Regions from separate parts of the Paenibacillus sp. 23TSA30-6 genome, predicted to be linked through region 2. Evidence: riboswitches for the same ligand, from Rfam matches in the RefSeq annotation. Region 2 holds a riboswitch; each other region holds the start of a gene.
The links. A riboswitch is a leader RNA that binds a small molecule or an ion and turns the genes downstream of it on or off. The one in region 2 is predicted to bind thiamine pyrophosphate.
Positions count from the first base shown of each region.

Region 1: it holds a riboswitch for thiamine pyrophosphate, as region 2 does, so the genes downstream of both, E0698_RS07555 (thiamine phosphate synthase) here and thiM (hydroxyethylthiazole kinase) in region 2, are expected to answer to the same signal.
Region 3: it holds a riboswitch for thiamine pyrophosphate, as region 2 does, so the genes downstream of both, thiC (phosphomethylpyrimidine synthase ThiC) here and thiM (hydroxyethylthiazole kinase) in region 2, are expected to answer to the same signal.

Region 1 covers NZ_SLTL01000006.1:149,264-159,678, forward strand. Annotated here, with positions in the region: gene E0698_RS07525 (C40 family peptidase) at 1-260, shown strand, start outside; gene E0698_RS07530 (response regulator transcription factor) at 331-1,026, opposite strand; gene E0698_RS07535 (thiazole biosynthesis adenylyltransferase ThiF) at 1,171-2,229, opposite strand; gene E0698_RS07540 (thiazole synthase) at 2,226-2,993, opposite strand; gene thiS (sulfur carrier protein ThiS) at 2,996-3,199, opposite strand; gene thiO (glycine oxidase ThiO) at 3,196-4,344, opposite strand; gene E0698_RS07555 (thiamine phosphate synthase) at 4,410-5,024, opposite strand; TPP riboswitch at 5,307-5,415, opposite strand; gene abc-f (ribosomal protection-like ABC-F family protein) at 5,504-7,057, opposite strand; gene E0698_RS07565 (hypothetical protein) at 7,262-8,251, opposite strand; gene E0698_RS07570 (hypothetical protein) at 8,238-8,792, opposite strand; gene E0698_RS07575 (hypothetical protein) at 8,794-9,189, opposite strand; gene E0698_RS07580 (hypothetical protein) at 9,231-9,710, opposite strand; gene E0698_RS07585 (hypothetical protein) at 9,760-10,415, opposite strand, start outside.
Region 2 covers NZ_SLTL01000049.1:3,109-13,523, forward strand. Annotated here, with positions in the region: gene E0698_RS24955 (acyl-CoA synthetase) at 1-1, shown strand, start outside; gene E0698_RS24960 (aminopeptidase) at 48-1,280, shown strand; gene E0698_RS24965 (TetR/AcrR family transcriptional regulator) at 1,499-2,086, shown strand; gene E0698_RS24970 (HXXEE domain-containing protein) at 2,133-2,759, shown strand; gene E0698_RS24975 (DUF4309 domain-containing protein) at 2,880-3,662, shown strand; gene E0698_RS24980 (TetR/AcrR family transcriptional regulator) at 3,824-4,351, shown strand; gene E0698_RS24985 (SDR family NAD(P)-dependent oxidoreductase) at 4,460-5,416, shown strand; partial or broken gene E0698_RS27765 (DsrE/DsrF/DrsH-like family protein) at 6,105-6,404, shown strand; gene E0698_RS24995 (metal-sensitive transcriptional regulator) at 6,481-6,747, shown strand; gene E0698_RS25000 (right-handed parallel beta-helix repeat-containing protein) at 6,791-7,750, opposite strand; TPP riboswitch at 7,825-7,934, shown strand; gene thiM (hydroxyethylthiazole kinase) at 7,988-8,806, shown strand; gene E0698_RS25010 (YetF domain-containing protein) at 8,907-9,596, shown strand; gene E0698_RS25015 (fibronectin type III domain-containing protein) at 9,859-10,415, shown strand, end outside.
Region 3 covers NZ_SLTL01000024.1:41,291-51,705, reverse strand. Annotated here, with positions in the region: gene queG (tRNA epoxyqueuosine(34) reductase QueG) at 1-273, shown strand, start outside; gene E0698_RS19675 (YneF family protein) at 381-635, shown strand; gene folE (GTP cyclohydrolase I FolE) at 687-1,280, shown strand; gene E0698_RS19665 (lipoate--protein ligase family protein) at 1,404-2,249, shown strand; gene E0698_RS19660 (Fe-Mn family superoxide dismutase) at 2,285-3,685, opposite strand; gene E0698_RS19655 (alpha/beta hydrolase) at 3,941-4,978, opposite strand; gene E0698_RS19650 (IclR family transcriptional regulator) at 5,278-6,021, shown strand; TPP riboswitch at 6,175-6,287, shown strand; gene thiC (phosphomethylpyrimidine synthase ThiC) at 6,471-8,258, shown strand; gene E0698_RS19640 (hypothetical protein) at 8,377-8,529, opposite strand; gene E0698_RS19635 (YitT family protein) at 9,015-9,851, shown strand; gene E0698_RS27720 (SdpI family protein) at 9,983-10,258, shown strand.

The sequences.
Region 1 (10,415 bases), on a different contig from region 2:
AATACGGCGTCGACTTGCCTCGTACCTCTGTTGCACAATCCAAAGTTGGACATGCCGTATCCAAGTCCAATCTGAAAAAGGGTGACCTCGTGTTCTTTTCGAGCGGTAGCCGCGCCACAGGTCGCAACATTACACATGTAGCGGTCTATGTAGGTGGAGGTAAAATTTTACACACATATGGCGGACCTGGGGTTACTTACTCCGATTTGAACTCTGGCAACTGGAAAAGAACATACATCAAAGCACGCCGCGTGCTGTAGCATTCATTTGATTTAGCCTATTCAAGCCGGGACTCTGGGTCTCGGCTTTTTTATATTTCCCCATACTTTACTACTCTGTTTCAGGGGGTGTTCTGAGTGAATAGCCGATGCCTCGTTCCGTGCGAATCATTTTGAATCTTTGTCCTTTGTCTACCTTGACTCTCAAATGCCTGATATACACGTCTACTACGTTCGTATCAACAATATAATCATGCTTCCAGACATCCTTCAAAATTTGCTGCCTGCTGCAAACCTGATTTAGATGAATAGCCAGATGAAACAAAAGATCAAATTCTTTCGGAGTTAATTCCAGCTTCTGTCCGCCTCTGCTTACCAGTCTACTTCCACTATCAATATGTAAATCACCCGCCTGTATCGGCCTTTTCACATCACATGCAGTACCAAAAATCCGCAATAAATTAGCCACTCTGGCTTGAAACACTTTAGGGGAAAAGGGTTGGACAATCACATCGTGTGCTCCCTGCTCAAAACAGGAAACAATATGGTTTTCATCGTCCGATGAGGTCATTACGAACATGGGAACAGTGGGATCATTTTGCTGCATGATGCGGATCAAGCCTTGTGTATTGGCCTGCTCATTTTCCATATTGAGTAGCAGCAAATTCACAGAATTTTCGTCTAAATAGGACTCTCCCTCCGCTACATTGCGGGCGTAAACAACCTGATAGCCTTCCTGCTTCAACTGATGCACGTACGTAGTAGCAGATGCTTCATTCCCATTCACGAGTAAAATTAACGGGTTCATTCTTCTCACCCACCTGTGTTTGGACATAGGACTGCGATATGGATACAGACGTATTTGATACAAATGATTTAAGCATTATTTATTATATTGTAACAAAAAAGCAGAGAAATCATTCCCCGGGGGAAGACTTCCTGCTTTTACGGTTTAGCCTAAATAGCGGTGATAGATTTTCCTTGCTTCTGTTACGTCCTTCGTTCCGTGTATCAAGGCTCTTCCATCTGCAAAAATAACTAAACGGTGCGCTCCCTGACTGAAAGAAACCAGAAACGGATTTTGCTCCACTCTTCCCTCTCCCAAAGAAGCCAGTCTGTCTGCTGTTTCTTTAAGATTCACCTGTATCGGCTTCGCTGGTCTAATTTGAACGGTATCCCGGCCGCACAGTACATCTGTTTTCTGGCGATGGGCTGCCGACAAATAAGGGTAGGTCGGATGAGTGCCACAAGAAGGACAATCCGCTTTTTTGATACTGTCTACTGCTATCGCTACATACTCATTTTGCCACAGATCAAACGAAAGCAGCTTCCCCCTAAGATCCTCCGGGTATCCACCAAGTAGCTTGAAGGCTTCCGTGGTTTGGTTGGCCGTGACCATCTGCACCGCCTGTGCTATAATTCCCGCGGTATCACAGGTTTCTCCGCCGAACGGTACAGCTCCAAGCAGACAATGAAGACAAGGTGTTTTCCCTGGTAAAATGGTATAGGTTACACCATAACTGCCAACACATCCCCCATAAATCCAAGGAATGCGATGCTTTTGTGCCATATCGTTCATAAGTAGCCGGGTATCAAAGTTGTCGGTGGCATCCATAATGAGGTCCACTCCCTGAATCAGCTCTTCCAATTCCTCTACCCCAACATCCAGTACATGTGCATGTATGATCGTTTCCGAATTGATTTCCTTTAGTCTTCGCTGGGCAGCTACTGCTTTGGGGCACCTCTCTGCGGCGTCACTCTCCTGAAAAAGCTGCTGGCGCTGCAAGTTACTCCATTCCACATAATCCCGGTCTGCAATGGTCACAGTGCCTACGCCTCCACGAACGAGCGTTTCCGCAATCCCGGTACCCAGCGCTCCAGCACCTATGATCAGTACGTGGGATGAAGCCAGACGACGTTGTCCTTCCGGCCCGAAAGGGGCGAATCTTTCCTGTCTGGAATAACGATCATTTTGTTGTACTTGCACACCAGTTTTTTCAGTCGCCTTCATGCCTGAACCAAGCCTTCTGTCGGGCTGCTTGCCGAGGCATAACGTTTTACAGGAATCATGCCCGCCTCAAAACCGTATCTGCCCGCGCGAACAGCCAGCTTCATCGCTTCAGCCATTTTTACAGGGTCCTGAGCTCCTGAGACAGCTGTATTCAACAGCACGGCATCTGCCCCCAGTTGCATCGCCATTGCTGCATCTCCAGGTGAGCGAATACCGGCATCGACGATAACCGGAACCTCCGCTTGTTCAATAATGAGCTCCAATGAGAACGGGTTTAGCAAGCCGCGTCCGGTACCAATGGGTGAAGCTCCAGGCATAACGGCATGTACACCAAGCTTTTGCAGCCTTTTGGCAAGAATCACATCATCCGATATGTAAGGCAGCACGATAAAGCCTTCCTCCAGCAGTTTTTCGCTAGCCTTGAGCGTTTCAAAAGGATCAGGCAGCAAGGTCTTGCTATCCCCAATGACCTCCACCTTAATCATATCGCACAGACCTGAGGCTCTCGCCAGCTGAGCGATACGCACTGCCTCATCCGCTGTCGTCGCTCCTGCCGTATTAGGCAGCAACGTATAACAACTCAAATCCAGCGTATCCAGAAAATGTTGCTTATCCCGTTCCTCCAAATTTAATCTCCGCACGGCAAACGTCAATATTTCGGTCTCCGCAGCTTCCACAGCTTTGGATTGAATATCCAGATCGGGGAATTTTCCTGTACCCAATAGCAGCCTTGACGTAAAAGATGCTTTGCCAATCGTTAACATGATTAACCGCCTCCCACAAAATGTACAATTTCCAAGCTATCTCCATCCTTCAGTACCGCTTCATCATGATCTTCACGAGTCAATATGTGACGATTCAGCTCCACCACTACAGTTTTCACTTTCAAATCCAGCTCTTTCAGCAGTTGATCCACATGAATGATCCGATTGGAAAAGGTCATGTTCTGACCGTTAATCGTCAGCTTCATTTGCTCGCCTCCTTTATACGTTCAGGAGAAAAGCTGCTTATTCCAAGCTCAGCCACACCAGCCCCTTTTAACAGCGCTGCAATCGCACGCCCGGTAGCTTCGCTCAGCAGCACACCGTTCCGGTAGTGTCCGACCGCAGTATATACTCCGTCCACGCCGGGAACAGCTCCAATACAAGGACGCCCCGCCGCTGCCTGCGGACGCAAGCCTGCCCAAGTGCGTATAAAAGAAGCTTCACGGACGCGAGGCAGCCAGGCAGAAGCACGGGCCAGCAGCCCCTCCAGGCTCCCAATGGTGACCTCTTTGTCATACAGATGTGGCAGACTCGTCGCCCCAATCCAAAGCTCGTTATTCCGCTTGGGCACCAGGTAAATATCATCGGCGTAAACAGTATATTCCAATGGATGATCCTTCAAGGAGACTGCAACAGCCTCACCCTTGACCGGATTAAGCGGATATTCAAAACCAACCTGCTCCAGCAGTCTCATACTATCCAAGCCTCCAGCAATAATGACCTGTTCGCAGGAAAAAAAACCACTGTCTGTTTGTACGCCACAAACTCGCCCATTCTGTATTACGAGTTGCTCCGCCTGTGTACCAGAGCATATTGTTGCTCCCAGTACGACAGCTGCCCCCGTATAAGCACGACAAAGCTGGGCAGGAGAAATCTGTGTCTCCTTTGATCGGTATATAGCCCCGATCACTTGACCATCCAAACCTGGAATTCGGCAGGCCAATTCTCTGGCATCCCACCACACAGGATGATCACCCTCTCGCGCAATAGCCGCATTCCAGCGTTTTTGCCCCTCTGCTTCCGAACGGAAGGGAGTCACAAATCCTTCTGTTCGGAATTCCACCGCAACACCAGACAAACGCTCCAGGTCACGAACCAGCTCGGGAAGTGCATCCCGGCTTGTGCGGGCGAACTGTGCCAACTCCGGGTCGGTGAATTCTTCACTCTCTGCTGCCAGCATCCCTACCGCAGCCCCTGAGGCTCCCCCGCCCGGAATGAATCGTTCCACCAATATCGTACTGCGACCCTCCTTGGCCACATGATAAGCAATGGAGCTACCGATGACACCTCCACCAATCACCAAGCATTCAGCGTGTCCAATAGCTTGTGCCTCTGTTTTTATCTCTGGCATATGTTCCATCTCTCCTCTCCCCTAAACGATTCTGCTTGCAGCGATCTCCTACTTTCGTTTCACCACTACAGGCTGTGCACTACCCGATCCGCCATTCGCTTGTACGCCATCGCAGCCGCAACGGGGGACTCAGCCTCCCAGATGCCAGACATCACCGCAATTCCGCTTGCACCCACAGTATACAGCTCGTGAATATGGCGTGGTTGTATGCCGCCTAGAGCAATTACAGGGATGCTCAGCAGCCTGCATATGCGCTCAAGCTGTACTATACCTCGCGGAGTGACCCCCGGCTTGCAGTGAGTCTCATACACATGACCATAGAGTACATAATCCGCTCCTGCCTGTTCGGCAGCCTGTGCCTCCTCCAAAGAATGCACCGACACCCCGCAGTGCGTACCCTCTGGAAGTATACTTTTGACATCCTCAACAGGTAATCCGTTAGCCGGTAGCTGGATAGCTCCAACGGAGGTAAGCAAAGCAACATCCACTCGGTCATTTACTGCAATTTGCTGTAAAGGAACTCCTCGATTCACCATACTGCGGGTTAAAGCAAGCAATTCAAATGCGCCCTTCTGCTTCAAGCGCACGTGTACATAATGAACATACGGATGAATAGCAGCAGCCACTTGGGCAGTATGTGCATGTGCACTGGAATCGCCTTCCATCGTAATTACGTGCAATTCGATCTCATTCTCACCTCACAATGGACTAAATGGTTGTAAGCTGACCCTGTATCTTTACAGTCTCATATCGTGCTATACGGTATGGACTAGCCACGTTTACCAGCAAAAAAATGAAGGGGTACGATATATGAATACGAACATATGAACACAAACGAAAACGCAAAAAAACCACTTCCCAAAGGAAGTGGTTTAACGTACGTCCAATAACCGAACGGACCATCATATCCGTATACGTATATTGTCCCACGAACAAACAAAGTAATGATTTTCGTTACCTCGTTTGTACGGCGCTCACTTCCCTACGCTGGCATAACCCAGATCAGGTGCAAAGGGTCCGAAATCCGTTTATTCCGTCTCAGCCGCATGGGCGGCTCCCCTAGTGTAACTATTTTATTGTATCAGCTAAAGATAGCTTAGCATATTTTCCTAATCCTGCAAACCCCGCTTCTTGTGAAGCTTGGTACAGAACTGGATATTTAGTTGACTTTACTTGACCATTCTTCCACATTCCACGTTTTGGTTACCCAATCCTCGTAAAAGTCCGGTTCGTGAGATACGAGCAATACCGTTCCTTTGTATTCCTTCAAGGCACGTTTCAGCTCATCCTTCGCTTTGATGTCCAAGTGATTAGTAGGCTCATCGAAAAGCACCCAATTGCTTTCCCGCATTAGCAGTTTGCATAGGCGGACTTTGGCCTGCTCACCACCACTGAGCGCGGATAGCGGACGGGTGATATGCTCATTTTTCAAACCGCAACGCGCCAAATGCGCCCGTACCTCATGCTGGTTCAAGTGCGGGAATTCATTCCACACATCCTCAATCGGTGTAACTTTCTCTGCGCGTACTTCTTGCTCAAAATAAGCCGGCTGCAAGAAATCCCCTTGATAGGTCTTGCCGCTGATCGGCGGAATTTTTCCCAGAATGGTTTTGAGCAATGTCGATTTACCGACACCATTGTAGCCCACAATCGCAATTTTATCGCCACGTTCAATCGTCATGGACATTTTAGGCAACAGGGCATGGGTGTAGCCAATTTCAAAATCAATACCCTCAAATACCGTTTTCCCACTCGCACGCGCTTCTTTAAATTGGAATGTTGGCTTAGCCGCTTCTTCCGGTTTATCGATGCGCTCGATTCGATCAAGCTGCTTCTCACGACTCTTCGCCCGACCTGACGTAGAGGCGCGAGCCTTATTGCGTTGAATGAAATCTTCCTGTTTCTTAATAAAATCCTGCTGCTTCTCATAAGCTTCAATATGCTGGCTTTTGTTCAGGTCCGCCATTTCAAGGAACTTTTCATAGTTGGCTGAATAACGGGTCATTTTGGCAAATTCAAGATGATAGATGACATTAACGACCTGATTCATAAACTCAGTATCATGAGAAATAAGAATAAATGCATATGGATAATCCTTCAGATAACGTGTAAGCCATTCAATATGCTCTACATCCAAATAGTTGGTAGGCTCATCCAGCAGCAGCACATTCGGCTTTTCCAGCAGCAGCTTGGCAAGGAGCACCTTGGTCCGTTGTCCACCGCTAAGTGCGGATACATCCCGATCCAGTCCTATCGCGGAAAGGCCCAATCCATTCGCCATTTCTTCAACTTTCACATCGATGAGGTAAAAATCCCCCATATCCAGTTGTTCCTGAATTTCACCCATCTCTTCCAGCAGCACTTCCAGTTCTTCGGGAGAAGCTTCACCCATCTTGTCAGTGATCTGCATCATTTCCTTTTCCAATTCCAACAACGGGAGAAAGGCATCCTTCAGTACATCCCGCACTGTTTTGCCAGGTGTCAGCTTGGTGTGCTGATCCAGATACCCATAACGTACACGTGGAGTCCATTCCACTTTGCCTTCATCCTTAAGCAATTTTCCGGTCAGAATGTTCATCAGTGTCGATTTACCAACACCATTGGCTCCCACCAAACCTACACGTTCCCCTCCGAGCAATCGGAAGGATACATTTTTAAACAATGCGCGGTCCCCAAAGTTATGGGATACATTTTCTACAGTCAATAAACTCATAAGCTGTTTTTGGCTCCTTATTGTCATCGGCAATGCCGACTGTTCTTATTTCATATGCATTTCTTTCAAAGCCTTATTGTAGCACATTCAGCAGCCTTATCGGAATATTGAAAATGGGTGAATTTGAAGGATTTTGATATTGTCTGCTTATAAAAAAAGAAAAACCACTCGTAGGAGTGATTTATTTAAAGATTGTTTAAAGATTTATTTATATTCATTATAACATTTATATTCAAAATACCCTGCGGCCGCCGCAGATTTTTCATCCGTAAAACGCTCTGTCGCTTTAAATGGAGCTGGACAAGAATCTCTGTAAAAATATTTCATTCCGGTATCCGGCTCTACGCCGCCGATAATGGCTTGCTTCCTCACGACTCTTCCGCCACCAAACCCATAGTTATTATAGTACCTGTCTCCAACCGGGATTCCCTGGATAAACGCCATCAGCCCCACATCATCTACCGTGTTATACCATTCCTCTTGTGAGATGAGCGGTAGCGTGAAAGTATAGGATACACCATTATGTGCTGCCTTTTCGTTATGGAGATTAATAAGTCGGCCCAGATCCTCCTGAATGCTGTGGACAATGGTGGAACGTCGTACTTGCTCAAAAGCTTCCGGGTCATTAAGCAACGAGATCGTTGTCTGTCCCTGAAGTTCCTTTTGAAAGCCCTCTACCCACCTGTGATTCCGAGCATCATAGGCGTGTACATAATTGTCCAAAGTAAATCCAACACTGTTACCTACTGAATCAACATAGGCATAAGGTTTTTTTTCACTCCATTTGGGTCCTTGGACAGCTTGTCCATGCTCATCTGTGTAAGATACGGAAGCAAACGCATAATAGCCGTCATAGTCCAGAACCATAAGAGCAGGCATATAATCCAATAGTGCACGTTGTGCCACTGTATCCCCATCAATTCCCATGTTAAGAAAAAGGCTACGCAGAAAGGTGTGCAGCGCTTCTTCTTTATCTACACGAAAAAACTTGTCCGAGCCATACCCAGCCTCTCGTTCCTGACGTTCATTCTGTGAAAGCACGACACCAGCATCCTGAACTGCGGTACGGAGGGCCGAGGTATATTTCATTTCCAGTTGTTGTACTTCGCGCTGATTCTGCACCCGCAGGTCACTAACTACGCCAAAGGGCAAAAACAGCAGGATAAATATAACTGCAAAATCAGTAATCTTCATTCAGTACCATGCCCCCGTAAGAAGCTGTAACCGCCGGTTTGCCGCTATCTGCCCCACCAAGAAGCCATGATTTGTACAAATCCGCAGGGGTGCGATTCGTATTGTGCACCCGCACTGTAAAATAATCTCCTGACATCATGGTATACCGACGTGTTTGATCTGACTTTGGCTGCTGATTGTCAGGAAACAGTACAGGCAAGATTTGCGGGTTATAGTATCCATCATATACGGAGGAATAGTAGCCAAGAAAGGTGTCCGGCTTCGCATAATCTGCATAGTCAGGTACATATTTTTTGTGCATATGCTCCAATTCAACCTCATACGTATTTCCCGTCAGATCCAGCTCGCGCATAAAATCGTCGTACATCGTTGGTGTAATATATCCCTTGGTCCTCACCATATCAACAAAACGTACGGTTGAATGATATGTATTTAACCCGGATATATCGTCCTGCCGTTCAGCGGCTTGGGCTGCGGGCACTATATACAAGAGCAGGACAGCGAGCAATGCCCCCAACAGCTTGGATATTGATTGAACCACTTCAATCCTCCCCCAATTTCTCAAAACGTATGGATTGTATATCTCCATACTGATCACGCTGTGGATGCATGGAATATAAAGAGGAAGCATCAAGGGCTATTACATCGGGCTCAAACGGTTCAGAATACATATCGTACACTGTACCATCGACCTGGACAGGAATGCCGTCCTGCAAGTTCATACGGATTGCCTGCATAACTTGAGTGCCTTTGATCCGTTCTGGCATACTCACCTCTAAAATACGATTGATACGGCCCTCGGAATGTTCCTCCTGCTGCGATCTTAATTCCAGTGTAGTACCCATCTGACTGGACAACTCTGCTGCCGCTACACATGCGGTTATAAACAGCGTAACTGACACACCAAGCCGCAGCATACTTGAAGCGTGATCAGACATGCTACCCATCTCCCTTACAATTGATATCCTTACTGTGGTGCTTAGGATTGAGTGAACAATAGCCCGCGTACAACATTCGATTTATCCTTGACGATTTCAGCCTTGAATTTACCACTTGGATTTACGTATTCGTTTTCTTTCTCATTCAGCGTATTCGTTATTTTTCCGGTCTTATCACTTCCACCGTTCACCGCTCCATACTGTTCACTGTCAGGGCTAATGTTCAGCGCATTTCCATACCACTGACCTGCCATGTTTTTTCCAGTTTTAATCTGAATCCCGAATTGGTCCTTGCCCTGAAATTTCCGCAGTGCATTGGTCACCTGGGACCCGCTGATCGTTGTACCGTCATACACCGTAAAAGAGGCTTGAGACAACTCGGTCTGGATATCGGCAAAATTGTTTTGTGCCGTTTTGGTTGCCTCCTGTGCTGAAATAAACAAAATAACTACAATTGTGATCAGTGCAATGGTCAAAAATATGCCAGCAGCTACTTTTAAGGCTGTTGATGCGTTATTCATTATTTTTCTCTCCTTAGCTTGTAATATCGTAATATTCGTATTAGAACTGCTATTGAATCTTTTGTATTTGCTCGTAATAGCTATCCATTTGGACAAAGCTCATACCGATCAAAGGAATGACCAAATACAAAAAGATAAGACCGTACATCGGAGCAAAACCGATCAACCTTCCCCAAATGGCCTTGCTATCTATAATTTTTTCATACTCCTGTTTTCTTTGTTCAAAATAGTAGGACATATGGGAATCCAAATCGTCGAAAGCCTCTCGAATCGTAATTTTGCCCAAAGACAGATGCAGCTTGTCCACCAAGCGTTGAAATTCGGGCAGTGGCGCTTCTTCTTTCAACAAGTCAAGTGCTGCCTCAGGCCCGTGCTCATAATGAAGCAAGCATTTTTGTAAAGGTCTTTTGAAAATAACCGAAAAACGGTTTAGCCATTCCAATATTTCCTCAACAGACATTCGTTCCATGGCTCGCAAAATCGAAATAACCGTCTGAAACTGGTAAACCTCATGCCTCATATCCAAGCGCCGCATTTTTCGCTGCAAGTACAATAAAAGCATAGGCATCTGATAGGCTACATACCCGGCAACCAAACTGATCAGCACTTCCCACCACTTGATGTATTCCTCGTTCCACGCTTCCAGCTTTTGCAGGATACGACGCGTATTTTCGGAAAGCTGCTCTGGAGTATATCTGCCACCAG
Region 2 (10,415 bases):
ATTGTAGATTGTAAATATCATGAAATTCGGAACAGGAGCGTGGAAAAATGAGTTCCTTTGAAGCATTGCTGGAACAATATGCAGAACTTGTCGTAAGAGTAGGTGTCAACATCCAGCCCGGACAGGCGTTGTTGGTAACTGCACCACTGGAAACCGTTGAGTTTACACGCCTGATTGTCAGCAAAGCCTATGAAGCAGGCGCTAAATATGTACAGGTAGAGTTTGAGGATGATTCCATTACACGTAGTCGTTTTGAACATGGTGACGAAGCCAGCTTTGATTACTACCCTGCTTGGAAGGCAGAAATGATGGAGAAATTCGCCGAAGAGGGTGGAGCCACGCTAACAATCAAGGTGCCGAACCCAGATCTGTACCAAGGCATTGATCCGCAAAAAGTATCGCGTGCAACGAAGGCGGCGGTAACGATGAGAGAGGGCTTCTCCCACTACACCCGAAATCATAAAATCAGCTGGTGTCTGATCAAAGCACCGACGAAGGCTTGGGCCGATAAAGTGTTTGCCGATATGGCGGAAGAGGACCGAATTCGTGTCATGTGGGAAACTATTTTCCAGATGAATCGTGTAGATGGCTCCGATCCCGTCCTGAATTGGCAGAAACATCTGAAAAACCTCGAACAGCTGCAAAACAAGCTGAATCATAAAAAGTATAAAAGCCTGCACTACCGCGCACCCGGAACAGATTTGAAAATCGAACTGGCCGACGGACATATTTGGCGCAGCGGTGGTGGTGAAAACGAGCGTGGAGACTACTTTGTGGCGAATATGCCGACAGAAGAAGTTTTCACAATGCCTAAACGTACAGGTGTAAATGGTTATGTCACCAGCACGATGCCGTTAAATTTGAATGGACAACTGGTCGATCGCATTACATTTACCTTTAAGGATGGCATAGTTACCAAATATACAGCGGAATCCGGCGAGCAACATCTGACTCATTTGCTGGCTACGGATGAAGGGGCCAGCTATTTGGGTGAAGTCGCGCTCGTGCCGCACGATTCACCGATTTCCAATCTCAATCGCATCTTTTACAACACAGGGATTGATGAAAATGCCTCCTGTCACTTGGCGCTCGGCAGTGCGTATCCGTTTAACCTCGAAAAAGGAACACAAATGAACCGGGAAGAGCTGCTCCAGAACGGTGCCAATGTCAGCCTGACCCATGTTGACTTTATGATTGGCTCTGCTGAGCTGGATATTGACGGCGAGCTGCAGGACGGAAGTACAGAGGCTGTGTTCCGCAAAGGAAATTGGGCGATTTAATCCTTTTCTCAATCTCAATTTATAGCAACCCGCAAGCGATCTCATTCGTTTGCGGGTTTTTGTATATGCTAAATATCAAACTGTGCTTGTATTGCGAAATATAAAGTGCTAAACTAAGTTCAAACATAAATTTAAACAGTGTTTTAAATTATGTTTAACTTATAGAATTCTGGTCTATTCAATCCGCTCTGATTGGACCAGGTAAGAGGAGGAGAAGTATGAATCACGTAGACAAAAAACAGCAAACCAAAGAAAAAATATTACACGCTGCGCTTGAATTCATTAAAAAGGAAGGTTTTGAGGCGGTTACAATCAGGAAAATTGCCGACCTGTCGACCACTAATATTTCTCTAGTTAATTATTATTTTGGCTCTAAGGAAAATCTGCTCAGTGAAGCCATTGAAGTAATATTAAGTGGCTTTCAGCACACTTTTTCTATTTTGGACAATACAGCGATCCCGCCCCAAGATCGACTGAAACAATTTTTGTTTGATTATTTACAAGTCATTCGGCAATACCCGGAGCTTCTCTCACGTGTCATTGTCATGGGTAGCACGCCCTTCACATCCCAACAGGAATACGGAAGGTTTTTAAACATGATGGGATTCCCCAAAGTGCAAAGTACGATCAAGGACTTGACAGGTGAGCAACGGCCAGAGCGATTGTTAGCGATGATGCTGCAGATATTTGGGGCTATTTTTCTTCCCGCATTGATGAGCCCGATTCTTGAATCCGGAGCGGCTGTGGAAATGCCTTCAATCGAGGAACAATTAAACCTGTTGTTTGAAAGATATTTTGATAAATGAGGATTTTGCAAAAATCCTGAAATAATAAATGACTGGAGTGAATACTATGAATTTTTTGAGAAAATACTGGCAGGACGCAGGGGCTATCATCGGTGTGATCGTATGTATTGGTTTACTTATGAACAGGGCCATTTTTTCGGATATAACAGGAATTTTATGGTTGAGCTTTGTAACCATACTTTTTCATCAATTTGAGGAGTACCGCTGGCCTGGATATTTTGCCGGTCTATTTAACAACGTCATGTTTAAAAGTGAAACCCCAGATCGGTACCCTTTAAACACCCAATCAGCCATGATTATTAATGTGGTGATTGCCTATGTGTTTTATTTACTCCCGATATTATTTCCGCACGTGATATGGCTTGGACTCGCGCCTGTTTTTATGGGCTTCTTCCAGGTAGTCTGGCATGGCATTGTTGTGAATATAAAAGCAAAAACCTTATATAATCCCGGTTTGTTTACGGCAGTCTCCCTGCATGTTCCGGTCGGAATCTGGTACATTCACGATATTGTCAAGTACAATGCACCCACCGCAGCAGACTGGATCTGGGGGACAATCTACTTTGCTTTTGCTGTATATATCTTCATCATAAAAGGGAATATGTGGTTGAAAAACAGCAATTCTCCTTATCCTTTTTCTCAACAAAAGTTAGGATCGTACTATCGTAAATAGTGTATGTTGGATGATCTTCAATGTCCTTGTTTACAAGTTGGAAACAAGTAGAGGTATTCTGGAAATGTGGTTCGGTTACACTTGGTTTGTACCTCATTGAAACAAGGAAAGAGTGATCTCATGATAAAACATTCACATCAACCACATGAATCAAAAAAGCTGCCCTATAAGCTAATAACGGCTACTGCTTTGATGGCTATCAGTTTCGTTGTCATCACCGGATGCGGCAATAGCGGAGATGCAAAATCAACTGCTCCAATTACGGAAGGCGCGGTTGCACCATCTACCGATTCTGCGGTTCAGCAAACGGACGATAATAGTAAGAGTGCAGATGCGAACAAGCAAGGTTCGGACACACACCAGCAAAGTCCAAGTGCAGCAGATTCCAAAAATACAGGAAAGGTGTCTGAGCAAGGCTCAACCTCGGCCCATCAGTCACCTGCCAGTAGTGCAGCGCCATCTAATCACACACACAGTTTCCCAGCAACCATACTCAGCGCCGCCAAGCTGGGGACGCTTCCGAATTTGCCCAAAGGTCTTGGTTTGGGAACGGGCAGCGATCTTTTGTTCGAGCTGTGGGGAAAATCCGAGTCAGGCTCTACCGGTCATCTGCGGAGCTACGCCAAGCATCATACGGATATCGTACTGGATGGAAGCGATAAAGTTACAGAGATTACATTATCCGATCCATCTTATAAAAAGCTGGTTATCAACCAAGTCATTAAGGAACTAGGTAAGCCGACCGAAAGGAACGACACCTCCAAAGACGTACCGGATACAGCAGAAGTTAGTTATACCATCAAAAATACTTCCGGGCTTGATCAGTATTTAGTATTTTCCTATCAGACAAAAACACAAAAGGTCAACTATGTCAGATTGTATTTTAACTCCATGACTCCATAATCTGAGACACAATAAAAGAGTCGCTTCCGAAACCATCACGGAGGCGACTTATTTTTTCTGAGCGATTACTATTGCATTTTCGTGCAGTGTCGTTTATATTGAATTTAGTGATTGATCAATCACTAATCTGAATCTGTGTTGAACAAAAGGATGGAGATTTCATGACCAAAGCTACGTCAACATCAATAAATCGTCAGAAGGAAATCATATCCGCCGCCATTGAAGTGTTTGCGGAGATGGGCTATTATCGTGCGACCACAGCCAAAGTGGCTGAACGGGCCAACATTTCTCAGCCATATGTTTTCCGTTTTTTCGCTACCAAGGAAGCCTTGCTGATTGAAGCGCTGAAGGTTTCATTTGCACGCATCATAGACTCTTTTCACCGAGTTATTCATTCGGTTTCGTCTGAACGGCTAGAGCAGGAGCTTATTGCAGCATATTCGCAAATTATGATGGAATACCGCAATGAGATCCTTTTGCAAATGCAGGCGCAGACGATTCACGAGGACGTGGTTGTGAACGTGATGCAGCAGGGATTACGTGAAATTCATGCGACGGTATATGATGCTTTTCGCCAGGCAGGGATTGATCAGGCATTGGAAAGAACGATGCTTTTTCTGGCCAGAGGCATGCTTTGTAATATCTCAATGTCGCTGGATCTGCCGGAGCTGATGAAAATAAACGATTAACCTCGTTTATTTTCATATTCTGTAATTGATTAATCACTAACTATTATTTCATCGCACTTTGTTATTGATTAGTCACTAAATAATTATTCTATTTAAGGAGTGTTCACAATGAAAAAAGCAATCGTATTAGGTGCAACCGGAGGAACTGGGTCGGCAATTCTACATGAACTTCTCAACAGAGGCATTGAAACCATCGCCTTCGGCCGTTCTTCCGATAAGCTCCAGCAATTACAAGCGTCATTGGGTCAGCCAAAGCATCTGTCTGTTTATAAAGGAGATGTATTCGATGCGAATCAGGTTAGTGACGCGGTTAAGGATGCAGATGTCATTTTCCAATGCGCGGCTGTTCCATACCACGAAATGGAGACACGCCAGCTTCCTTTGGGGGAATCCGTCATGGAGGCAGCCAACCGTTTAGGTAAGAAAATAGTCATCATAGACGGAATTTATCCGTACGGAAAGGCATTGACTCCATTGGTGAATGAGGAACATCCCAAAAACCCTCATACCCGTAAGGGAAAAGTCAAGCTGGAATTTGAAAAGCTTATATTCAGTTCCCACTGGGATCATGCACAGCCTATGATTGCAAGATTGCCTGATTATTACGGACCTACAGCCAACAAATCCTCTTATTTAGGTTTAACTATGGAGGCTGTGGCTGCTGGAAAACCGGCTATTTTCATAGGAGGCTTGAATGTCCCCCGCGAATATGTGTATCTACCCGATGTGGCAGTGATGATCGTGGAATTAGCTAGCCGGGAAGAAGCTTACGGTCAAAATTGGAACATACCGGGGGCGGGTGTGATTTCCGGCAAAAAGCTTGTGCATATTGCACAAAAAGCAAGTGGTAAAACTAAACCCGTCTTTCCACTGCGAAAAACCGCACTTCGTCTGATCGGATTATTTGATCCCGTGATTCGTGAAATCGTAGAGATGCTATATCTGACCCAAACACCTGTTGTGCTGGATGGTAGCAAATACGAGCGTGTTGTAGGCCCTATACCCAAGACCCCTTTTGAAAAAGGCATAACGGATACAATACTCGCATTGAAAAAACGTCAATAAAAAAATCTATGATGGGGCTTTATCAGAAAATATACTTCCAAGCTATGAAAGCCGCGATGGCAGCATCACGGAGCTGAGTGAAGGCGGTAAAGTTCACGCACGCTTAGCAGAGCTTTACCAGACGAATCCGGGTTTAAACCTGCAAAGTGAGACTGAAATCAGAAATAGAGTAACTGCTAACTTACCAGAACACCCTAACGCCTATCAAGAAATTCGGCAGACCAACATGGGAAAAATAACACCTACGGAAGAAGAACAGCGAGACATGGAAATGGGACCTAACCGCTGTGCCGTACATGACAACTAAAGTGGGGGTATGATGGATATTCTCCTGTATGGAGTCATGGTGCTTCTGGGTCTGATCGGATCATTCTTTTCCGGTTTGCTGGGTATCAGCGGAGCCATTATCAATTATCCGTTATTACTTTTTGTCCCGGCTGGCTTGGGCATAGCACATTTTTCAGCACAAGAAGTGTCCACGATTAGCATGTTTCAGGTCTTCTTTGCTTCATTAGCGGGAGTATTTATGTTAACCGTGCTCAAGATTCCTACCCGAACGACCATCGCATCCTCATTCGCTATTGTGTTCATTTCCGCCATTGGCGGTGTCATTGGCAAAATATCAACGGGTCAAATTCCGGTTATCGTAACTGTTTTTACGGTATTGGGAAGTTTGATCGGCGCACCTCTAGGCTCCAAATTTGGCTGGATGATGCCGCGTGGACCCCAAAAGCTTGCATTGTCCAAAATGAATTTTGCAGGACTCGGCCCACAGATGATCAAGCATGTCATGAAAAAGCATAATGCGCTTTCCCTTCCGCAGCTTATCGAGCTGGCGCAAGAGCAGGGGATCAAGCTGGTGGCCTGCACCATGACCATGGATCTGCTAGGACTACAACAGGAAGAGCTGATGGACGGTTTGGAATATGCCGGAGTAGCTGCCTACCTGGGGGATGCTTCGCAGGGTAAGGTAAATCTATTCATTTAGGATGTCCTTATTATTTTTTCGGTTTATAATATACCTATACATGTATATGATTAAATCAAAAAGGAGTGTATACCTGATGGATTACAATTATAGTGATGAGCTGAAAACACGCCTGAGAAGAATTGAGGGTCAGGTGCGTGGGGTGCTTCGTTTAATGGATGAAGGACAATCCTGTAAGGACGTAGTAAGCCAGTTATCCGCCGTACGCAATGCATCCGATAAAGCGATTGCCCAGATCGTGGCAGAGAATCTGCAACGTTGTATATTGGAAGAACAAGAGGCTGGTGGAGATACAGATAAACTTGTTAAGGAAGCGATCCAGCTTCTCGTAAAAAGTCGTTAAGGAGCTGTAGTCCGACTTGAACCTCAGAATGGGTAGGGCAATATTATTTCCCGAAATTATTGCCCTCAATCCATAAGGGATGCTGAACATAAGTCCCTAAAACTCGATTAAAATACACTCGATTGTGAGAGGTTTCTTTCGTAACCCGAATACCAAAATCCCCATTTCCCTTGGATATGATTTCATTTAAATAAATACTGGATTGTTGAACATCCGTTTCCAGATAAATCCCGTTCGAATCACTCGTCCAATCACGAATTTTACCACGACCTTTCCAGGCTCCAAAATTAGAAATGATATTATTGGAAATATTGATTTTAGAACATCGCAAAACCTGGATGCCCGAGAAATCAGGATGATCAATCGTGTTGAACATCACGTTAATATGGTTAGAAAGCTGATCCAGTTCAATGCCAAAAAAGCGGGTATCCCAAATCTTATTGTACATAATCTCTAATCCATGGTATCGACTGCCTAATGAAATTGGGTGCTCTAAATTACGTGAAACGCGAATCCCTTCAGAATATAAGGTGTTATTTTCAAACACATTCTCATTATCGAGATGATTTTCTTCTACTGCTGCAATCGTATCTGCACCTGGCGTCACCTGTGGACCCGCAAAGTATACGGCAAAAATACTTGCAGCACCTAAAATCTTATTTCCTTCAATGCGGGTACGGTTAGAGGATGCAACAACAAGAGCTGCTTGAGCAGAGTGAGTGAACGTATCCAGGGTTAAGCGGGTAATCGAAACATCATCGGCGTTTATTTTGATTAAATCCTTTGAAGGATCGGCTTGGCGAAGTATCGTTTGTTCAATGGATTCACCCTGTATTTTTGTAGTATGGTTTTGGATCAATATAGTAGTAAAAACATTGTGAATACCGTTTTTTATTAAAATATTAGTTTCATTGGATGCTAAAGCTTCAATTAGAGAGAGATAGTCACCCGAGCCATCAGCGGCTACAACAGCAGACGGGGAAGAAGCAATAGATGGGTCCAAAAGCAAACCTCCAAACGTTTTTTACATGATCAAAATATCTGTTGATTTTTGTATGACGAACCCGTAACATTAGAAAAAAATATAACGGGAGCCTGTGGAAGCAAGCTGAGAGTACGACTAAGCCGTCGTAGACCGTGTGAACCTGTTGGATAATGCCAGCGTAGGGATAGAAGTGTATACATATGTATAGGCCAACAGTCTTTCACAGGTTCCTGAAGAAAGAGGGTTGGTTTTTTAATGTTAGATCAAATGGCTTTGTTGCTACAAAATATGCGGGATACGAATCCGCTCGTTCACAATATAACCAATGTGGTCGTCACCAATTTTACGGCAAACGGACTGCTCGCGCTCGGCGCTTCACCAGTTATGGCATACGCCAAAGAGGAAGTCGCAGATATGGCCCGAATTGCGGGGGCGCTTGTACTTAACATTGGTACGTTAAATGAAGAACTTGTAGAGTCCATGATTATGGCTGGTTTATCGGCTAATGAACATGGGGTACCTGTGCTGTTAGATCCCGTGGGCGCGGGAGCGACCCCATTCCGCACAGCCTCCGCTCTCCGGATTCTGGATCGGGTCAAGGTGGATATTGTTCGCGGTAACGCTGCTGAAATTGCACAAATCATTGGCGAAGACATACAAATTAAAGGTGTCGATGCTGGAGAAACAGGCAATTTGAATATTTCACAACTTGCAGTCAAAGCAGCCCATCAACTGAATACAATTGTTGCAATCACCGGCAAAGAAGACGTCATTACCGACGGCCGTATAGGGTGGATCATTGAGAACGGCCATAGCATGCTTACCAAAGTTACGGGAGCTGGTTGCCTATTAACTTCGGTGCTTGGCGCTTTCGCTGCTGTCGAAAACGACAGACTTACTGCTGGCATGGCAGCACTTGCCGTATATGGCGTTGCTGCTGAAATGGCAGCAGAACGAAAAGGTGGGGAAGGACCAGGAAGCTTTCAGATCGAGCTACTTAATATGCTGTTCGCGGTAACGCCGGAAGATGTGCGCCAGTACGGTAGGGTGCGCGCATTAGAGCGGATATTCTGAACACAAGAGGATAGAAGGTGAAATGAACCACTGTTTATATAGAAATGGACAGGTGTAATAACCCGTAAGGAGAAATAACTTCTTGCCGGGAGGTGTATGTATGGAGGTATTCGTCACGATTGGTGTCAAATTGATCATCAGCTTTTTTGGTTTGTGGATTATTGCTTTTATTACAGGGCGGAAAACCCTCAGTCAGTTAACACCGCTCGATTTTTTAACGTCATTGGTTTTAAGCGAAATTGTGGGGAATACACTATACGACGATAAGGTGAGCATTGGGCAGCTTTTGTTTGCTTTGGCACTGTGGTGCGCGCTGTCCTATTTTTTTGAGAAGGCAACGACCCATTTTGTAAGATTTGGATATATGGCGGAGGGCCGGACTGTGCTGCTCATCGATAAAGGCAAGGTTAATCAAGAAATGCTAGAAAAATACGATATTGAGTATACACAGTTACTTTCCATGCTTCGGCAGCAAAATATTTTTTCTCTTCGTGAGGTCAGGTACGCCACGTTGGAAACGAACGGCTCACTATCAGTCATGCGCAAACCCGAATACGAGCCGCCAACCGCTCAGGATATGGGGATAGGTGTGCAGCCTGATTTCTTTTCCGTTACGGTCATCGATAAAGGAAAGCTGCTGAACGAATCCATGAGGGGCAAGAAAATCGATATGGAGCAGATTAAAGCAAAGGTCCGAGAGCAAGGATATGGTGATATCGACGAGATCGCCTATGCGGAGTATAGCGAGGATGGAACACTGTACATTGTTCCGATGGGAGAGAAAACCTAATTAGACCAGGTTGGACCAGGCATAAATTATCTTTTAGTATCCGCGCTCAGCGCGGCTTTTTTTATGTATACAAGTCCAGTTCTTGGCTTGGGGAAAGAGCTTGTACTATTAGCCTAAACATTTCCTTTAAATATTCCGATAACATTTAAATGAACGTCTATTGCTTATGCTAGGCTGACAAGGCTGGATTACAATAAGAGGATTTTGTAATCTTACCAACTGGTTTGACAAATACATATTGTTATCAAGGAGTGCACAGATCATGAAAAAGAAGGGATTGCGCCAATGGATGGCTCCGTTCGCAACGGTTACTCTGATTTTGAATACGGGATATGGCATCTTGGGGGGAACGGATGTAGCGGCGAGTGCGTTGCCTGCCAAAGAGCATAGCTGGAATTTGAAAAATCCGGGTATAGAGCAGTCACATGCAAATGTATTAGCAGGTCAAGGGCGCTATGCGAAGGTTGGTTCGGGTACAGGCGTGACTACGCTTACAGAAGTAGATGGTCAAAGAACCTATATTAACAGAATTATAAAAACGTTGGCGAACCAAACAGCTGCGTTGAGTATTGCATCTGGAGAAGTAAGCCATTTGACAGCGGTTCCGGCAGATACAACAAAGATGAACTTGTCTTGGACAAATCCGACGGACACCAATTTTGACCATGTAAAGGTCAGCGTCAGCACGGACGTATATGTAGATAACATCAAAAGTAATTCTTATATGATGAGCGGCTTACAGCCTGATACAACATATAACTTTCGAGTGCAGACGGTGGATAAGAGCGGAAATGAATCTCAGGGGACTTCAGTACAGGC
Region 3 (10,415 bases), on a different contig from region 2:
AGTATAGCCTATGATTTGAGAGGGACTCCTTTTCAAGAACAGGTATGGCGTGCACTGCAAAATATTCCGTACGGGCAAAGTGTGTCTTACAAAGATATTGCGGAATCGATCGGCCGAGCAAAGGCGGTACGTGCTGTCGGGGAAGCAAATAACAAAAATCCGTTACCCATCCTGTTTCCATGTCATCGGGTATCGGGTGAAAACGGAAGCTTGGTTGGGTATGCCGGGGGCCTGCCGAACAAGATGAAGCTGCTGGATTTGGAGAAGCAATGAGGACATACGTTTGCAAATTGTGATTTGCTAGCTGTCCCATGTTTTGCTATGATAGGTTCGTGTATAATTCAAGAGGTTTCATATAAATATACAGAGGTGACGACTTCGTGGTGTGGAATATTGTCATTCCGATCATTACCCTGATTGTTGGTTTGGTCGGGGGATTTTTCATCGGTGCTTATTATCTTCGCAAACAGCTTGAAAAGATGCAAAACGATCCTGATACGCTGCAAAAAATGGCCAAACAGATGGGTTACAACCTGAATGGGAAGCAAATGCAGAAGGCCCAGCAGATGATGAAGAACCAGCAGTTCTCCAAAAATCAGCCAGGTCCGCGTAAAAATCAGGGCCGTCGGAAATAATGAGCAACATAAGCACGGATGCCGCATGAGGTTGCACAGAGGAGGATTACTGTGGCTGGCGTAAAAGACTATATTAACCGCAAAGCTGCGGATAACCGGGATAAAATCGAGTACCATGTGGAACAAATTCTACAACTGATCGGTGAGGACCCCAAGCGTGAAGGCTTGCTGGAAACACCGACACGCGTAGCGCGCATGTATGAGGAGATATTCGCAGGTTATGAGGTTGATCCCCGGGATGCGCTGGGTGTAACCTTCGACGAAAATCACGAGGAGCTTGTGATCGTGAAGGACATCGTTTATTACAGCCAGTGTGAGCACCATATGGCTCCTTTCTTCGGAAAAGTGCATATCGGTTATGTACCCAGCGGCAAAATTGTAGGACTAAGCAAGCTTGCCCGTCTGGTTGAGGCTGTAACGCGCAGATTGCAGGTTCAGGAGCGCATTACGGCACAGATCGCAGATATTTTGAATGAAGCGGTCTCCGCTCACGGGGTTATGGTGGTCGTGGAAGGCGAGCACTTGTGTATGTGCGCAAGAGGCGTCAAAAAGCCTGGCAGCAAAACGGTAACTTCTGCGGTACGCGGAACGTTTCGTGATGATGCTGCGCAGCGTGCAGAGTTCCTCTCGCTGCTCAAGGATTAACCGAACAGGCGTGACGATGATGGGATGATAAAAAAGGGTGGTTTACGCATAGGCGTAGCCACCCTTTTTTGCTAACATTAGAAATAGAGACGACGGGATAGCTACTTTGAAGGAGGATAACGTATGGAGAATGTACATATGTCAGCAGCCAAAACAACGGTTTTGCCTGATCTGCAATGGTTTGAAGCGCCACTCGCAACTACACAGACGAATGTTTTGTCTCCACTGGCGTGGGAGGAACTGGCCTGTCGGCAAGTAGGGCAAGGAGCTGCGCCTGTTTTGCATCTATGGCGGCACCCGGCTGCGTTGGTGATCGGCCACCGGGACCGCAGGCTTCCGTACGCGCCGCAGGCGATGGAGCGTGTGCGGAATGCGGGAACCTCGGTATGCGTGCGTCCCTCGGGCGGAGCGGCCGTCATGCTGGACAGGGGGGTATTGAACCTGTCCCTGATCCTGCCGAATCCGCAGCGAGCAATCAGCCTGCATGAAGATTTTCGGCTTATGGCAGGGCTGATTGCCGATGCGCTGGCCCCGTGGTCCGCCGAGGCGCAGACCGGGGAAATCGCCGGGTCCTTCTGTCCCGGCGATTACGATGTCAGCGTCCGAGGCCGCAAGTTTTGCGGCATTGCGCAGCGGCGGCAGGCCAAGGCCTATATCATCACGGCTTTTGTGATGATTGAGGGCAGTGGCGCGGAGCGCGCACAGGCGGTGCAGCGGTTCTATGCGGAGGCAGCCGGAGCTGCGCCGACGGGCGTGCCGAAGCCGGATTATCCGCAGGTGAATCCGGCAACGATGGGCAGCCTGAGGGAGCTGGCCGGAGTGCCGTCTGTTGAGGCGTATACGGCATCGCTGCGCCGGGTAGTCGAAAGTCGGGCGGCGATTTTGCCTGCCGATGGCTCACTGATACACCCGCAAGGACTGACGGAGCAAATGGCATCGCTCAGAGAGCGATACGATTCACAGGTGTAGTGGAAAGCATATTCTTGGTACAGATGAGTCTTGGTTTAGAACGGCTGCCATCTCAGCTTCGAGGCTTGGGTGTAGCGTTTTTCGACCTCAGGCCAGTTGACGACATGCCACCAGTCCTCGATGTATTTGTTGCGCTCGTTCTGATGCTTTAAGTAATAGGCATGCTCCCACACATCAATCGCCAGTAGCGGAATGGACTCCCATTGAGTCAGGTTCTGGTGCTTTTCGGCCTGCAAAATTTCAAGCCGTCCTGCACGTGGACTCCACGTCAGGAGGGCCCAGCCGCTGCCCTCGACCTTCTCGGCTGCCGAGCTGAATTGCTTCTTGAATGCCTCATAGCTGCCAAAGTCCTTTTTGATCTGCTCCGCCAGCGGCCCGCTTGGTGTTCCACCGCCTTGAGGACTCATAATCGTCCAGAAAAGAGTGTGCAGATAATGGCCTGCGCCATTAAACGCCAGTTCACGTTCCCAATGCTTCACAAGGTCAAAATCACCCGTTTTCCGGGCTTCCTCCAGCTTTTTCTCCGCTTTGTTTAAATCATTTACATAGCTTAGATGATGCTTGTCATGGTGGATACGCATCGTTTTTTCATCAATGTACGGTTCAAGCGCATTATAGGGATAAGGAAGCGGCGGTAAACGATGTCCCCCGATAGGAACAGGTCGGCCGGGGGAGGTTTTTTCCGTAGCAGAAGGCTCTTTCTGGTTGGATTGAACGCCTTTGACTTTATTCGCCCACGGGCCTTCCCACCTCGAACCGCCTGTCTGTCCTGTCTGACGCTCTCGCAGCGCATTCTCGGGGTAATTCTCACCTTCTGCCGCCACATGATACAATGCACTGGCCCGCGCAATGGAGCCGGGCTCCTCAAAGGGATTGGTGGAGATCAGGAAATACTGACTCTCATGTGCTGCGTGCAGCACAACTCCGGTGGATTTCGGCTGCTGCCGTAACGCATGGCTGTGCTCGGTCAGCAGACTGAGCTGCCGTACATACTCCTGTGACTGGCGGTTTGCGGTTTGCAGCAATTCGTCCAGACGACGATTCAGCTCTTGTGAGACAGGCTGTGAATCTGATGTCACTCCTGCCGTTGCCTTAGCTGATTGTAACGCTTCTGGCGCTGATCCTGACCCATAATCTCTCGACTGCCCCGATTGCCTGGCTTGTGCTTGTGCAGCAGCCGACGTTTGCTCCCATTGACGATGCCACGCCTGATCTGCCGGATCGAGGGCGCTTCGCTGCTCTTCTAGCAGCTCTATAGCGGTGCGTTCCGTCTGTTCGAATACTGTCCTCCAGTCATCCAGCAGCCGCACGTAGGCAGGCTCCAGGCCCTCTGTAGCGGACTTAATCACTTCCACATGCCAGCTTTCCTGCTGCTTCCAATGCCGGATTTCCTCCAGTACACGCAAGGGCAGGAAAGACCCGTAAGTACTCAGCATCATTTTTACCTCCCGTATCCCACTATGGCTATCCGGGCTGGTCCCAAGAACCTGACCCGGATGCATACGTACCCAGTATATTCGCCGTCTCATCGGGAATATGTCTACAAACTCCCCGGCTCCGGCGCGATATGTAATGTGGGGCAAATGGATACATAGTTGGATGCAAAAAAGAAGCCACGCTGCGGCACGGGTTAAGTGTCCACAGACGGGCTTCTCCAGGTTGAAAGGAGTATGGCTACTAAAATAGAACCATTACTGCGTAGTCGTTTGTTTACTGGCATTAGCGATAGTTTTCTTGTCCTCCAACTCTTGTACACCGCTTAAAAAAATCGATACCCGCCGCAAATACTCACGTGGATGCTCTCTGAAAATAAGCTCATGCAGCCCGTTTTTGACAATCCATACACTGGAAAGCGGGTTGGTTTGATTGGCAGCGAGCTTTTCCGCAATCGGGTAAGGAGCTTTTTCATCCTGCGTCCCATGCACGAACATGATCGGGAACGGATAGTTTTCCGCTTTGACCTCTTGATATGGAATCTGATGCAGGCTGGTACCGTTCAAGACCGGAAACAACAGCTCCAGAATTTCCAGAGATGGATGGCGCGGCAGATCAATTTGATTATGAATGTTATGGTACAGCGTATCCGGCTCCAGCAGGAAGGTGCTGTCCAAAATCATGGCGTCCACATCTTTGGTTTGCAAGCCCGCCTGAAGAGCGGTCCCTGCCCCCATCGAGAAGCCCCATACGATAATCTCCGAGGAGCCGCGTTGCTTCGCAAGCTGGATGGCCCCGAGAAGCTGCTGGGATTCCGCTTTGCCTCCGGTTGCGACGGCTTTGCTATTTTGTGATGCGAATCCGTAATCGAACATGACAACGTTAAAATTCAAACGGTGGGCATAATGCGCCAGATCATACATCGGAATCCAACTTTCTTCGCGGTTGGCCCCATAACCGTGGCTGAAAATAATCGTTTTCTTCGATTGATCTGCCGGGATATACCAGCCCTGCACCACCCGGCTGCCGTCCTTGGCGGGGAAGCTGACTTCCTCGTAGGGCATGCCTTTGGCCTGCATCGGGTTCGAGTACAGTGGCGCGACGGTTGGATTCGTCAGTACCCATGCGATATAGGCGTGCAGGGTAATAAAGCAAAACAACAGAAAAAATACGACCGACAGCAGCAAGGCAATGACAACATGCTTGATCTGCAGCAGCCGGGGGTTGATCAGTGGGGTGGACGGCTCCTGGACAGCATGCTGTAGCTGAGAGCTGCGCTGGGATGTCGAAATCATGTAAGAGCCTCCTTCTATAAAAATGAACTTCGTTTCATAGAATTCTAGGTACAATTCCACTTGAAAATGATAGTTTATGTCCGTATAGATACCTAATATCGTATGATGCGTGTTATCCAAAGTCAACGGCTGAACCGGAAAAGTAAAAATGATGCAAAGATTTGTCGATGTTTGTTCTCGTTCTGTAATATGGCTGTCATAAAAACATTGGTTTACAGTAGCCGCGACTATTCTATATAATTTATGTAACCATGTTTCATGGTGTGAAACGAATATGGAACAAAGAGGAGCGGTTCACAATGGAAGACCGTAAATTAACCGTTCGCGCCGTGGAGCGTGCGCTTGATATACTGATGTGTTTTACCGGAGATTCCGATCTGGGCCTGACAGAGATTGCTTCCAAAATTGGTTTACATAAAAGTACCGTCCATCGGCTGTTGACCACGTTGGAGGATCGCGGCTTTGTCGTTCGGAATGCCGCAACGGAAAAATATCGGCTTGGCATCCGGATATGGGAGCTGTCCACCCATTTGTCGCAAAGCGACGAGCCGGCGATCCTATTACAGCCAGCGATGGAAGGATTGCGTGACCGTCTGGGCGAAACGGTCAGCCTATACCTGCGCGATGGCAGCATGCGTATCCGCATTCAGGCCGTGCAGAGTAATCAGGCGATCCGCCGCGTTGCGCCAGTGGGTGCAAGCATGCCGCTGGCTGTAGGAGCCTCCAGCAAGGTGCTGGCGGCCTTTATGCCGCCGCAGGAGCTGGAAGCCCTGCTAAGCGGGGATGAATGGCCGCCCTCGGTAGACCCGGAGGTCTATAAGGCTCAATTGCAGGATATTCGTGAGAAGGGCTACGCGACCAGCTATGAGGAGCGGGAGCCGGGCGCTGCTGCTGTGGCTGCGCCTATCGTGAATCGGAAGGGACAGGTCGCTGCGGCCTTATCTGTATCTGGTCCGGTCAGCCGACTAGCGCCCGAGACGCTGCATGATTTTGCACCGATTTTGATTGAGGCGGCAAAAGAAATGGGGCTTATGCTTCCGTAGCAAGGATTGAGAGGAACCGGGGCAATCTAAGTGAATGATGCAGGAGATCTTGGAAAAAGGGACCAGAGAAGGGTTGCCAAAGCCGTAAATTTGAAGTAATCTGATGGGGATGGCGGGTTGTCAATTATAGCCGCCTCATGCGAATAGAATTATCACAGTTACTGGGGGAGCCTGTAATACCGGGCTGAGATGGAATCGCACTAGATTCCGGACCCTTTGCACCTGATCTGGATCATACCAGCGTAGGGAAGTAATCGGCCATTGAAATGTATACGTAGCCGCTGTCTACGGCAATGCATCGGAGTATGTTTCCGCGTGCGTAGCCGTCTGCATAGCTGTTTCGTTAGATTAGCCGGTTCCCCTGGGGAACCGGCTTTTTTGCATAGATAGCCAGCCTGGGGATGGTTCCGGATCGGTGTGTCATTTCATCGAAACGGGAGGAATGGACAATGAAACCGACAGAAACAGAAGGAACAGTAGGGAACGCAGTGGATGAACAGACAGGAGGGGTGAAGCCCTTTCCGGGGAGCCGCAAGGTATATATTCAAGGCTCGCGGCCGGACATTGCCGTACCGGAGCGTGAAATTGCCCTGCATCCCACACATACGCCGCAGGGCACGGAGCATCATGAGCCGTTACGTGTGTACGATACGAGCGGTCCCATGACCGACGAAGCCTATCAGGTCGATATCCGTAAGGGCTTGCCTCCATTACGGCGAGCTTGGGCACTGGAACGAGGCGATGTGGAGGCTTACGAGGGGCGCGCCGTCAAGCCGGAGGATAACGGGTTGAAGCCCGGCTCCAAACGGGAGACGGCTGAATTTCCCGGCGTAACCAACCGTCCGCTTCGTGCGCGGCAAGGGCGTAGTGTAACGCAAATGCATTATGCGCGGCAACGGATCATTACGCCCGAAATGGAATTTGCGGCGATCCGCGAAGGGGTGGAGCCTGAGTTTGTACGGCAGGAGTTGGCGGCAGGACGAGCTATTTTGCCTTCAAATATCAATCACCCGGAAAGTGAGCCGATGGTGATTGGTCGTCATTTTCACGTGAAGATTAATGCGAACATTGGTAATTCTGCGGTTACGTCCTCCATCGAGGAGGAAGTGGAGAAAATGACCTGGGCTGTACGCTGGGGCTCGGATACGGTCATGGACCTGTCCACAGGCCGTAATATCCATACAACGCGTGAATGGATCATCCGTAACTCCCCTGTGCCGATTGGGACTGTACCGCTGTATCAGGCGCTTGAAAAGGTGAACGGCGAAGCAGAGGCGCTAACATGGGAGCTGTATCGTGACACGCTGATTGAGCAGGCGGAGCAGGGCGTGGACTATTTTACAATTCATGCGGGCGTGCTGCTGCGGTATATTCCGATGACGGCAAGCAGAATGACGGGAATTGTGTCCCGTGGAGGGTCGATCATGGCGGCTTGGTGTCTTGCGCACCATCGGGAGAACTTTTTGTACACACATTTTGAAGAAATATGCGAAATTATGAAAGCCTACGATGTGGCCTTTTCCCTCGGAGACGGTCTACGTCCAGGCAGTATCTATGATGCGAATGATGAAGCACAGTTTGCTGAGCTGGATACGTTGGGCGAGTTAACGCAAATTGCCTGGAAGCATGATGTTCAGGTTATGATTGAAGGGCCGGGACATGTCCCGATGCACAAAATCAAGGAGAATGTGGACCTGCAAATGGAGATTTGCAAGGAAGCTCCCTTTTATACACTGGGACCGCTCACGACGGATATTGCACCTGGCTATGATCATATTACCTCGGCGATCGGGGCAGCGATGATTGGTTGGTTCGGGACGTCCATGCTGTGCTATGTTACGCCGAAGGAGCATTTGGGTCTGCCGAACAAGGATGACGTTCGTGAAGGTGTTATTACGTACAAAATTGCGGCACATGCTGCCGATCTGGCGAAAGGCCATCCACGGGCGCAGCAGCGTGACGATGCTTTGTCCAAGGCACGCTTTGAATTCCGCTGGCGTGACCAGTTCAATCTTTCGCTCGACCCTGAGCGGGCCTTGTCCTACCATGATGAGACGCTGCCAGCAGAGGGAGCCAAGGAAGCACACTTTTGCTCGATGTGCGGTCCCAAGTTTTGCAGTATGCGTATCACGCAGGACATTCGCGCCTATGCGGCGGATAAGGGGCTGAACACCGAAGAAGCGGTAGCCGCCGGGATGCGTGAGAAGGCAGAGCAGTATCGGGATGCCGGGCAGTAAATCCTTAAACTTATGAACGTATGAATAACAAAAGCCGTGGTTCTCTACAGATGATGTAGGAAGCCACGGCTTTTTAGCTTATGTAAAGCGAGATCATGCAACCGGATAAACGGCGGCTTTATTTTTTACCCATTTTCTCATTCAAAATGTCCTGAAAGCTGAGCTTCTTCTCCGAGCTGTCTTCTTTCTTCTGCATACTCACCGCGTTGGCACGTTGGTATTGGTGATGGAAAGGCATCAAGGTGTGTACAGTTAAATTCATTGTATTCATGTGGGTTGTTCCTCCAATTCCATTTTGTCAAATTCAGATTGAGTTGCTTAGGACGTCTGTATAGGACTATTCGTATGTACTTGATGTCGTAATACCGGGTAGACTGCTTGGTAATGTTTCAATCATTATAAACGCATTTTTTCAAATTAAAACGTTTTTGACATAAAACAGGAAAATGGTCATGCGAGTCCAAAATTCGGATTAGGCGGATGGTCATTTTGAAGGAAAATGTGCCTAGGTCCAAAACAAGGGCCAGAGGCCCGTTTTCTTAGTTTAGTAGTCGGGATTGTGTTTTTTTGTCGAATACCCTTATATAAGTCAATATGAAGTCAGTCTGGTGGCGAATTAAAGTGTCAAAGTTGTATTGACTTTATGTTTGGGAGTGGATACCATGAACTGGTTGTAAGCGTGTTTTAGCTACTAGAATCAGCCAATCCATCTGGCGATTCATCCGTTGAAATGTTTGAGAAAGGACCAGGACATATATGAAAAAAAGTATTGCGGACATCGCATTTATTATTCTGGGTGCGTTTTTTTTCGCGCTGGCTGTTAATCTGTTTGTTATCCCGAATGAGTTTGGCGAGGGGGGCGTTACAGGGGTCACGATTATTTTGTACTACCTGTTTCAGTGGTCCCCTTCGATCGTCAATCTAGTAATCAATGGCTTGCTGCTGATTGTCGGATATAAATTTTTGGACAAGAGAACAACCCTGTACACTGTGATTGCGGTTGCTTTTAACTCGCTGTTTTTACATTTAACGGCCAACTGGCGGATTGATTCGCATGAGCCGACGATTAACGCCGTATTTGCCGGGGTTTTGGTGGGTATCGGAATTGGCCTGATCGTGCGGGTGGGCGGTACAACAGCAGGAACGGTCATTTTGGCCCGGATCGCCAACAAATATCTGGATTGGAACATCAGCTATGGCTTGCTGTTTTTTGATCTGATTGTTGCGTTTTCGTCCTATTTTATTATTGGCCCGGAAAAGCTTATGCTGACTATCGTTATTTTGTATGTCGGTACGAAGGTTATGGATTTTATGATCGAAGGACTGAACCCAAAAAAAGCGGTCATGATCATTTCGGAGCATCAAAACAAAATTGCCGAGATGGTCATTACCCAAATGGATCGGGGAGTTACAGTCCTGTCAGGCCACGGATATTACACGAAAAACCCGAAAGAAGTTCTATATATCGTCATTAGTAAACAAGAGGTGTCGGCGCTTAAAAAGATTGTGAAGGCTATCGATACAGCAGCGTTCATCACGATTCATGACGTGCGAGACGTGTTCGGAGAGGGTTTTCTCGATATTTCGAAGTAGCTGGTGGGAATAAAGGTAAGGTTAGATGTGAAAATGGTTAGAAGTCGGTCCTGAGGGAGCGGCTTTTTTGTTGTTGTGATGTTTTTCTCCTGGTTGGTTTTTGAAAAAAATGCATAATAAAAGTAAATCGTATGATTCCTGCTATAGGGAGGTTCGAAGATGGGGATCTGATTTACCTTGCTCTCATGCTGAAATATTCAGGCAAGTTTCTGTTCAGCACTTTAAATATGGTCTTAATCCTATCGTCTATATTACATTTAGCAGTAGGGATAACATGCACTACATTAAAACCTAATCGTCTAATCGGTTTGAGGTTTCCATGGTTGCTTTCGAATGAAATTGCGTGGTGGACGACGCATCGCATCTCTGCTTATATTCCAACCCTATCTCAGCCGTCAGTTCAATAGTGAAGAGGGTTCAATAATGAAAAGTCTGCCTAGTCTCTTCACAGTTCTTATAACCCTCGTATTTTCAATCATAGGCATATGTTTTCTCCTGAATGCTTCGAGTATGCATTTATAGTTAAAAATCCCCTCTCAATTTGCAGTTTTTCACTGCATTTTG